DNA from 3 places in the Bacillus vallismortis genome. Region 2 is predicted to be linked to each of the others. Evidence: riboswitches for the same ligand, from Rfam matches in the RefSeq annotation. Region 2 holds a riboswitch; each other region holds the start of a gene.

Region 1 (3,255 bases), 700 kb from region 2:
TACTGTCATCGGTTCAATAAATTCAACATCTCCGTAAATGACTGGCGGACGGACACAGCGTGAGCCGTATGATTGAACCCAAGCGTATTTTGTGAAGGCGAACCCGGCCAGCTTTTCACCGAAGTATTCGACCATGTCTGTCCGTTCAAATTCACCATGAGCAAGGACATCAAGTTCCAATTCTTCCTGAATATCAATCCATCGTTTTGTTTCTTCATTGATAAAGTTTTGATACTGTTCATCAGACCACTCATTTTTCCGCCACTTTTGGCGCGCGCTCCGCACTTCAGCGGACTGTGGGAAGCTTCCGATTGTAGTCGTCGGCAAAAGCGGAAGGCCAAGAGATTCATTTTGCACGGCTAAACGTTCTTCAAACGGAATTGGGCGCTTAAAGTCTTTATCGGTTAGTTGCTCAAGCTCTTTCTTTTGTTCAGAATGTGCGCCTGTTGCAAACTGTTTGAGCGCCTGGATATCAGTTTTCGCCTGCTGAATCTGTTCGCTGATCGCCGCTTTTCCTGATACCAAGCCTTCTTTCAAAGCTGTCAGCTCGGCTAGCTTTTCTTTTGCATAGGATAAGCCGTTCAGCAGATCCTTCTCCAGATGCTCATCAGGGTGCTTCGCTACCGGAACGTGCAGCAGGCTGCTGGAAGGCTGAATCCACAGTTCATCAACCTTTGCAGTGCTCAGAATATCAAGAACGGCATCAAGGCGTTCCTCGAGATCCGCTTTCCAAATGTTGCGTCCGTCGATAACGCCGGCTGCCAGCACCTTGTCTGCTGGAAACCCGTGTGTTTTCAGCTGTTCCAGGTTTCTGCCTTTATCGTGAACGAAATCAAGGCCAATTCCTTGTACCGGGTAAGAGATCAGCTCTTCATAGGCATCAACAGAATCAAAATACGTCTGCAAAAGCACATTCAAGGAGGAAAGCTCACCTGTGATGCTTTCAAATAATTCTTTTGCGCCGCTGACATCCTCGCTAGAGGCGGTGACGAGCGCCGGCTCATCGATTTGAACCCATTTTACGCCTTCTTCTTCAAGCTCTTTCAAAAGCTGTACATATAACGGGACTAGGCGTTTTTGGATCGCTTTTGCTTCAGACGGTTCATATCCCTTAGCAAGCGTAACGAACGTATAAGGGCCGACAATCACAGGTTTGGTCTCCACACCGTATTCCTGTTTGATCCGGCGATAGTCTTCAAGCTGTTTGTTTCTTGTCAGGCGGAATTCGATGCTCTCGTCATATTCCGGAACGATGTAATGGTAATTTGTATTAAACCATTTTGTCATTTCACTGGATACAGCGTCTTTTATTCCGCGGGCGATCGCAAAGTATGTATCGGCAGCGTCAGTCAAATGTCTGAATCGTTTCGGAATCCAGTTGAAGCTGACGGCTGTGTCGAGTACATGGTCATACTGTGTGAAATCAGAAACAGGCACAACATCAATCTGCTGGTCAATTTGTGTTTTAACTGCGGATAAAAAAAGGTCGTCGATTTGTTTTAAAAATGTATCTTTATCCGTGCTGCCTTTCCAATACGCTTCAAGTGCTTTTTTCCATTCTCTGTTCAGTCCGATTCTCGGAAATCCTAAATTCGATGTTTTGATGGTTGTCATTGTTTCTCCTCCTTTTTATGTAAAACACTCTCGTTAACCCGCGGATACAGGCTGCTAAGAGGTTTTTTCACGACTAAAAAGCCTCTTTCCCATGAGAGAAAGAGGCTTTTCTGCGTAAAACACTGCCTCTCTCATCTCTCAGAACAATCTGATGGAATTAGCACCGTGCCTTATGAGACATCAGTCTCGGCGCGAAAAGCAGTGCGCCCCATTTCACAATGGAATTACGGTCGGTTGCTGTTGGGGTCAAAAGGCCAATCCCTCGCCCAACTCTCGATAAGAGAAAATGTTATTAATTTTTTGAAAAGTTAAATCATTTGTTGGTAATCTTAACAGTAATCCAAATTTGTTGTCAACATAGAATTTGAAATTATATTTACTATATTTGGATTATGTTATATAAGAAAAATAATTTTATAGGGTCATCAAATGTGATTGCTCTGCTTTTTCTGCCAGCTCATCAGGAGCGGTTAAATATAGGAAGCCATTACCTGCCAGCGTTTTTGCAATATCAAGAGGGAGTGTTCTGCGGATCAGCTGTGCATAAACCTCAGTTTCAGAAAGCTTTCTTTGAAAAGATTCTTCTTCATAGCTTTTGATTAAAGCAAGCGCTCCGCTGACATGAGGGGCAGCCATTGAGGTGCCGGTGAGTTTTCCGTACTTCTTGTTAGGAAGGGTCGATAAGATCTGTTCTCCCGGAGCCACAAGATCGATCTCTTTATTTGCATTAGAAAATTCTGATAATTCACGCGCTATGGAAACAGATCCAACCGCGATGACTTCATTATAAGCTGCAGGGTAGGAAAGCTCTTCTGTTCGTTCATTTCCGTCACCTTCATTACCCGCTGCGCAAACGACAAGCACTCCGTTTTTGACGGCGTTTATCACCGCTTCTTTTAATTCTGGCACATCGCTCGGTCCGCCAAGGGACATCGAGATGATATCAACTTTCTGTTCCACCGCGTAGTTAATGCCGTTAATAATCCATTCGTATTGGCCGCTTCCGTTTGCGCCGCCCAGAACCTTTACAATCAATAGGCTTGCCTCAGGCGCGACTCCGGCAATGCCGCCGTTTGAATCGTTAGCTGCAATCGTTCCGGCGACGTGTGTGCCGTGTCCGTTGTAGTCGGAAATCACATCTTCCTTGCCGCCGTCATCATCCGTGAAGTTTTTTCCGCCGATGATTTGGCTCTTTAAATCTGGATGGCTTGTGTCGCATCCCGTGTCCAATACTGCAATTTTTACATCTTTGCCTTTTACCCCTTTTGCCCACATTTCTGGCGCCTTAATCACTTTAATGCCCTCAGGAAGCTCGTTTACATCCATGATCTGCTCATTCGTCACATACGGGATCAAGCGGATTTCACCATTCATAAAAAAGCCCTCCTTTTTTATGCTTGCAAGTGGATTCAAGGGTGTTGCCTCATATTATATGAAAAAAGCAACCGCTCGGACAGAGCCATTTGAAGCATTTTGAAAAAATAGGATACACCCCAAAGAATGATTAAATTTCAAAATATTGGATGGCTCAGCATGTATGACTAGGATTCAGCTGTCAGTCAAGTTATAATAGTGTTGGGGAAAGGAGCGGTGTGATGAAACTGAATGAAAAATTATATGCATTTTTTTCAGAGCATGTGG
Region 2 (3,255 bases):
TTGGAGTCGGGAGTTTACCCGGAAACAGCGGTTTTTCGCGTTTCGCTTTCATAAAGGAATGCGTACTTAGTGAGTCATAATCAATCTCCGCCAAATACGGGTTATCTGGATGGTCAAGCGCCTGGCGGATTAATTCTTCATCAGAATCTTTGAGCCCCTGGTCTGTGAAGCCCATTGCTTCAGCCAGTAATCGGAACACCTCGGTGTTAGACTTGCTTTCTCCATATCTCTCAATCACCGGTTGTTGAAGCTGAATATAATGGTGCCAGTAGGAGGTATAAAAATCAGTATTTTCAAAAGCGGATGTCGCAGGCAGTACGATGTCCGCATATGCAGCCGTTTCTGTTAAAAACAAATCATGAACAACAGTAAACAGGTCTTCCCGCAGCAAGCCCTTTCTGACTTTGGTCGCTTCTGGCGCGACAACGGCCGGGTTCGTCCCGTAAATAAAAAGGGAACGGATCGGCGGATCTGTTTCCAAAAGCACTTTGCCAAGCTGATTCATATTAAATGATCTTGGTGTGCGCCCCTTTAGTAAGTCAGGCCGCTGCAAGGCATTCGTGTTATATGCTAAAATTCCGCTGTTATGCTTAATTGCGCCGCCTCCTTTGCGCAGCCATTGGCCGGTGATGGCTGGAAGACAGGCAATCGTCCGTACGATCATCCCGCCGTTATCATGATGCTGGAGCCCGTTTCCGATTCTGATAAAAGAAGGGGAGGTGTCGCCGTACATTCTTGCCAGCTGGTATATATCGTCGGTGCTGACACCGGTGATCCGCGATACCTTATCCGGATCATACTGTTTCACGTGTTCACGGAGCTCTTCATAGCCGACTGTGTATTCAGACAGAAAGGCTTCATCATGAAGATTCTCTTTAAATAAAATGTGCATGATGCCTAGGGCAAGTGCGCTGTCGGTTCCGGGTTTTATGGGAATAAACCAATCTGCGAGACGCCCTGTCTGGTTTTTATGCACATCAATGACGACAATTTTGGCACCTTGTTTTCGCGCTTTTTGAGCGATTGTAATTTGGTGCATATTTGTGCTGACCGCATTAATTCCCCAAAATATAAATAGTTTTGTATGAATGGTTTCCTCAGGATCGGTTCCTGCGCTAATGCCCATTGTATATTTGTAGCCCTCAGATCCCGCTTTGCTGCAAATTGTCCGTTCAAGCTGGCTTGAGCCCAGACGATAAAAGAAGCGGCGGTCCACTCCTTCAGCTGTTAATTTCCCCATATTTCCGTAAAAACTGTATGGAAGTATGCTTTCAGCGCCATCTTCATCAATCAGCTGTTTCCAGCGTGCGGTGATGGTATCGATCGCCTCTTCCCAAGAGATCGGTTCAAATATCGCTTGTCCTTTTGGGCCAGTCCTTTTGAGCGGTGTCGTCAGCCGCTTTTCATCATAGATGCGCTCCGTCATGTTTCGGACTTTGTTGCATATGTTACCGGCTGTGACAGGATGGTCAGGATCACCTTGCACTTTCACTATTTTTCCATCTTTTTTATGTATTAGCAATCCGCACTGATCCGGGCAGTCCAGCGAGCAAACCGATTTAAAAATGCCGTTTTGTTGTGTGGCAAATGATTTCATGGCCCAGTACCTCTCTCTAGTTAAATATTTTGTAAGAATTATAACATTTCCGATGATAACGTCAATTCTGAAAAAAGAGATTGACAACAATCTGAGACTTCTTTATGATAAACGTATTCTTTATTCTGAAAATTACATACTCAACATTTTCTATCCAGAGAGGTGGAGGGACTGGCCCTATGAAACCTCGGCAACATTATTGTGCCAATTCCAGCAAGCGTCAGCTTGAAAGATAGGAAAGCAAGGTTTATACCGGCGTCTGTCTCTAAACAGGGCATGCGCTTATACATGAATCTCTTTCCATCTTCGGGAAGAGATTTTTTTTTATGAAAAAATATGATGAAAAGGATGTTTTGCACCATGACGGTTTTGGTTACAGCACCGTACAACAAAGAAGGACGAAAAGAGCTTGAAAACTTGTTCGGCTCGGTTGCTTATCACTCTTGGAAGGAACAAGGCCGGGCATACCGGGAAGATGAACTCATTCAGCTACTAAAAGAAACACATGCGATAGGATTGATTACTGAGCTTGACCACGTATCAGAAAGCGTATTTGCATCTGTTCCAGAACTTTCATTTGTGGGCGTATGCAGAGGCATGCCCTCCAATGTGGACGTGGCCGCAGCGTCAAAAAGGGGCATACCCGTTTTCTATACACCCGGGCGGAATGCACAAGCTGTTGCTGAAATGTTTATCGGCAATGTGATTTCCTTTCTCCGTCATACCAGCGCCTCTAATCAATGGCTGAAGGATGGAAAATGGGACAGCGATTACTTGCAGGCCTATGTCAAATTCAAAGGGAATGAATTAACGGGGAAAACGGTCGGCATGGTTGGGTTCGGCGCGGTTGGGCAAAGGATTGCAAAACTGCTGACTGCGTTTGACTGTAACATAAAGTATTACGATCCATACGTGCAAGACGATCATCCTCACTATGAAAACGTATCTCTTAAAACGGTGTTTTCAGACAGTGATATCGTTTCAGTCCATCTGCCTCGTACCGAGGAAACACTGGGACTTATTGATCGGACGTATTTTGATCTGATGAAAGAGAGTGCGATTTTCATCAATACGTCAAGAGCAGTTGTGGTAAACCGTGAGGATCTTTTATCTGCATTAAAAGAACATAACATCAGAGGAGCGATTTTGGACGTTTTTTATCATGAACCTCCAGAGGAATCAGATTACGAATTTATTTCATTGCCTAATGTTCTGGCAACACCGCATCTCGCTGGAGCAACTTTTGAAGTGGAGGATCATCATGTGACGATCCTGAATGATGCCCTCAAAAAGTGGCAGGCTGAAAAAACTCTTCATCTTCCAACACTATATAACAAAGAAGTACTAAAAACAGAGGGAAAAGAAAGGAGGGCAACGTAATGACAAAACAAAAAGGCTATCTCGTTTTCGATATCGGCACAGGCAATGCGAGAGTAGCTGTCGTGAGTGTATCGGGTCGAGTCCAAACAGTTGAACGGGAGGACATTGTCTATTCCACTGAGACGCTTTACCCGGACAGCCGTTATTTTTCCCCTCAGGTGCTGTGGGAGCAAGTAATAAAACTGGCAAAACGTGCGCTCTCTCGTTCAAGGAATATTGACATCATTGGTTTGACATCGACGAGTCAAAGGCAAGGGATTGTGCTGATCGATCAAAAC
Region 3 (3,255 bases), 1.9 Mb from region 2:
CGATGTCGATGACGTGGCGCAGCTTCGCCCATTGCTGCTCTTCTGTCAAAAGATTGCCTTCTTCCGTAGAGGCGAAACCGCACTGCGGGCTGAGGCACAGCTGATCCAAGCTGACAAAGCGCGCCGCTTCATTGATTCGCCGCTTCACATCCTCGGGATTTTCCAACTCGCCGTATTTTGATGTAACCAAGCCGAGCACAATTTGCAGATCCTTGCGTTTCACGAAACGGAGCGGATCAAAATTTCCTGAGCGGTCATCATCATATTCCAAGAACAGGCCGTCTAAGTGTAAGCCGTCCAAAATCGTTTCCGCTACAGCGTCATAGCCTCCTGATGCCGCCCAAGTCGACTTGAAGTTGCCGCGGCAAATGTGCATTGTGATTGTTAAATCATCAGGCCGGTCAGCCACTGCATCGTTAATCGTTTTGGCGAACAAGGCAGGCAATGTCTCAGGGTCGCCGCCGAGGGCACGAACGACCTCTCTGCCTTTTTCCTCAAAGAAGAGAGACCATGACGTGTCATCTAGCTGAAGGTAGCGGCATCCAGCGTCATAGAAAGCGATGATTGCTTTTTTGTACGCTTGGGCCAGATCATAAAAGTATTCCTCTTGGTCGTCATAAATTCCTTTATCGGCCTTTTCACCGAAAAACAGCATATTCGGGCTCGGAATCGTCAGCTTTGGTGTCGCATCACCGGCAATCTTATGTAAAAATTGATAATCGGCAAGCGCTGGGTGGTTCGTAAAATCGAGTTTTCCCGTCACTTTGATGCTGCGTGCTTTTGTTTTCACATTATGGAATTGAATCCCTTCAGCCGGGATGAACGGCTCCACACCGTCAAGCCCTTCGAGAAAATCATAATGCCACCAGGAACGGCGGAATTCACCGTCTGTTACCACCTCGAGTCCGATTTCTTTTTGTTTTTCCACAATGCGGCTGATTTCCTTGTTTTCGATCTCACGAAGCTGTTCCGCCGTGATCTCGCCGGCCGCTTTTTTTAACCGGGCTTCTTTCACCGGAGCGGAGCGCAGTAAACTGCCGACATGATCGGCGCGGAAAGGGGCTTTGCGTTGTTTTTCTGTTTTTTGTCCTGCAACATTTGTTTGTTGAGCCATGCGATTCGCCTCTTTTCTAGAAATATGGTAAGCATGAAAAAAGCTCTTCCTTTGAGTAAGGAAGAGCTTGAATAATCAAATCTCCGCCTCATCTGCAAGAACGCAATGTTCTTAAGGATTTAGCACCATTCTGTTTGAAACAGCGGTTGCCGGGTATCATAGGGCCAGTCCCTCCACCTCTCTTGATAAGGTAAAACGTCATATTTGCATTTCAATTATCTTAATATTATTACTTTTGGATCAATTGTCAATACTTTTTCAGAAAATACTTTCGGCTTTGTCGCTACATAAGATATTAGCAGTTAGCGAATGGGCGTGTAATTCAGCACATCCACCTCGTTTGCAATCTGCAAATGACAGGAATCCTATCCTTCAGCTGAGAATCATACCTCTACATGTTGACTCATAGATAAATGGCTCATTGCTAAGTGATTGCGGATAGTAGGCGATAGAAATACTGCTGGTTGTTCTTATAGTGAAAATGGAAAAGAAAAAAGCTGCGTGATTCAGCAGCCTTTTCAGTTGAAATATCGTGTTAGGAAAGATGCATCCGGCGTTTTTGGCGGATGGCGTCAAGGTCGATTAGGTTGTTTTGATGAGGTGCGGCTGCTGGCTGAGGGCTTGTCTTTTGCGGTTTGCGGCGATTGTCTTTGCTGAAAGAAAAAAGAAGATAGCCGCATAATGCGATGATAACAACTAGGATCATGTTACATACCTCCCAAAAAAGTTTTGGTATTCTCTATTGTACGGATAAATGGTCAAAAAGTATTCAAAAAATTCAAAATAAATCCAATGTTACATAGCTGCCCCTCTAAAACAGTCTAACCTGATAGCCTGAAAATAGTCTTATATCATGGTGATTTCTCTTGTTGATGATTGGTTCTATCGTTACTATCGACAGAAAAATAAATTCCTTTATATTACTTTTAACCTAAATTTACGTGATTCCAATTGCCTGTTTTTGGATGTTTTTTTCGTGCTTGTTTGATGTATACCCTATTTTGCGCCATTGAACACAAAAAACCCAAATCACGGAGCATTTGGGTGGTACGAGGAAACGCAGATAGTGGTTTTGGGGAATGGGATGACTGATTAGAAGAAGCGTTTGAACATTTTTCTGATTTTTTGAAATGCGCTTGATTTCTTTTGGATGATAGGCGGACGGGTCATGAACCATTTTTTTAATAGACTTTTTGCAGCAATTGCATGTTTTGTCATTGTTTCTCCTCCTCAACCGTTGATACTTGTTTTACGGAGGACGCATGAGAAATGTTTCATTTTCACGTAAAAAACCAGTCCTTTTTTGGACTGGCTTTGGCATTAGGCATTATGCCTGTTCTTCAAACAGCTTTGCAATCTCAATGATGACGTTGACGGCTTTGACCATGTTATCGGCTGAAATGTATTCGAATTTGCCGTGGAAGTTTTCTCCGCCGGTAAAGATGTTTGGCGTCGGGAGTCCCATATAGGACAGCTGGGAACCGTCCGTTCCGCCGCGGATTGGAGAAATTTTTGGTTCGATGCCGAGGTTTTCCATCGCTTGCTTTGCAATGTTGACGATTTCGATGACAGGTTCGATTTTCTCTCTCATGTTGTAGTATTGATCGTTCATATCAAGCTGAATCCGGTCTTGTCCGTATTCGTTTTGCAATTCCTCGACGACACGCTTCATCGTTTGTTTTCTGCTTTGGAAGTTCTCTTTGTCAAAGTCTCTGATAATGTAGTGCAGCTTTGTTTCCTCTACATCTCCTTGAATGGAGAGCAGGTGGTAGAAACCTTCATAGCCGTCTGTATACTCAGGCGCTTCGTCTGCCGGCAGCAGGCTGTTGAGCTTCATCGCGATTTTCACGGAGTTGATCATTTTTCCTTTTGCGGTGCCGGGATGTACGTTGTTGCCTTTGACTGTGATTTTTGCGGCAGCGGCATTGAAGCTTTCGTATTCAAGCTCGCCAAGCGGGCCGCCGTCAACTGTATAGGCGAAGGACGCATTGAATCGTTTCACATCAAATTTGTGCGGCCCTCTTCCGATTTCTTCATCCGGCGTAAAGGCGACTCTGATGGTGCCGTGTTTGATTTCAGGGTGTTTGATGAGGTAATCCATGGCTGTCATGATTTCGGCAATCCCGGCTTTATTGTCCGCG

The links. Region 2 has a riboswitch for S-adenosylmethionine ahead of BV11031_RS07765 (2-hydroxyacid dehydrogenase). Riboswitches for the same ligand answer to the same signal wherever they lie in the genome.
Region 1: linked by a shared signal. The riboswitch ahead of metE (5-methyltetrahydropteroyltriglutamate--homocysteine S-methyltransferase) and the one ahead of BV11031_RS07765 (2-hydroxyacid dehydrogenase) in region 2 are both predicted to bind S-adenosylmethionine.
Region 3: linked by a shared signal. The riboswitch ahead of BV11031_RS20075 (5-methyltetrahydropteroyltriglutamate--homocysteine S-methyltransferase) and the one ahead of BV11031_RS07765 (2-hydroxyacid dehydrogenase) in region 2 are both predicted to bind S-adenosylmethionine.

The regions. Positions count from the first base shown of each region.
Region 1 covers NZ_CP026362.1:2,111,905-2,115,159, reverse strand. The annotation lists gene metE (5-methyltetrahydropteroyltriglutamate--homocysteine S-methyltransferase) at 1-1,614, opposite strand, end outside; SAM riboswitch class I at 1,743-1,897, opposite strand; gene isp (serine protease Isp) at 2,029-2,988, opposite strand; gene rsbRB (RsbT co-antagonist RsbRB) at 3,210-3,255, shown strand, end outside.
Region 2 covers NZ_CP026362.1:1,409,919-1,413,173, forward strand. The annotation lists gene BV11031_RS07760 (molybdopterin oxidoreductase family protein) at 1-1,597, opposite strand, end outside; SAM riboswitch class I at 1,745-1,836, shown strand; gene BV11031_RS07765 (2-hydroxyacid dehydrogenase) at 1,934-2,977, shown strand; gene BV11031_RS07770 (FGGY-family carbohydrate kinase) at 2,977-3,255, shown strand, end outside.
Region 3 covers NZ_CP026362.1:3,791,346-3,794,600, forward strand. The annotation lists gene BV11031_RS20075 (5-methyltetrahydropteroyltriglutamate--homocysteine S-methyltransferase) at 1-1,114, opposite strand, end outside; SAM riboswitch class I at 1,200-1,306, opposite strand; partial or broken gene BV11031_RS22720 (hypothetical protein) at 1,650-1,903, opposite strand; gene BV11031_RS23210 (hypothetical protein) at 2,207-2,332, opposite strand; gene pepT (peptidase T) at 2,442-3,255, opposite strand, start outside.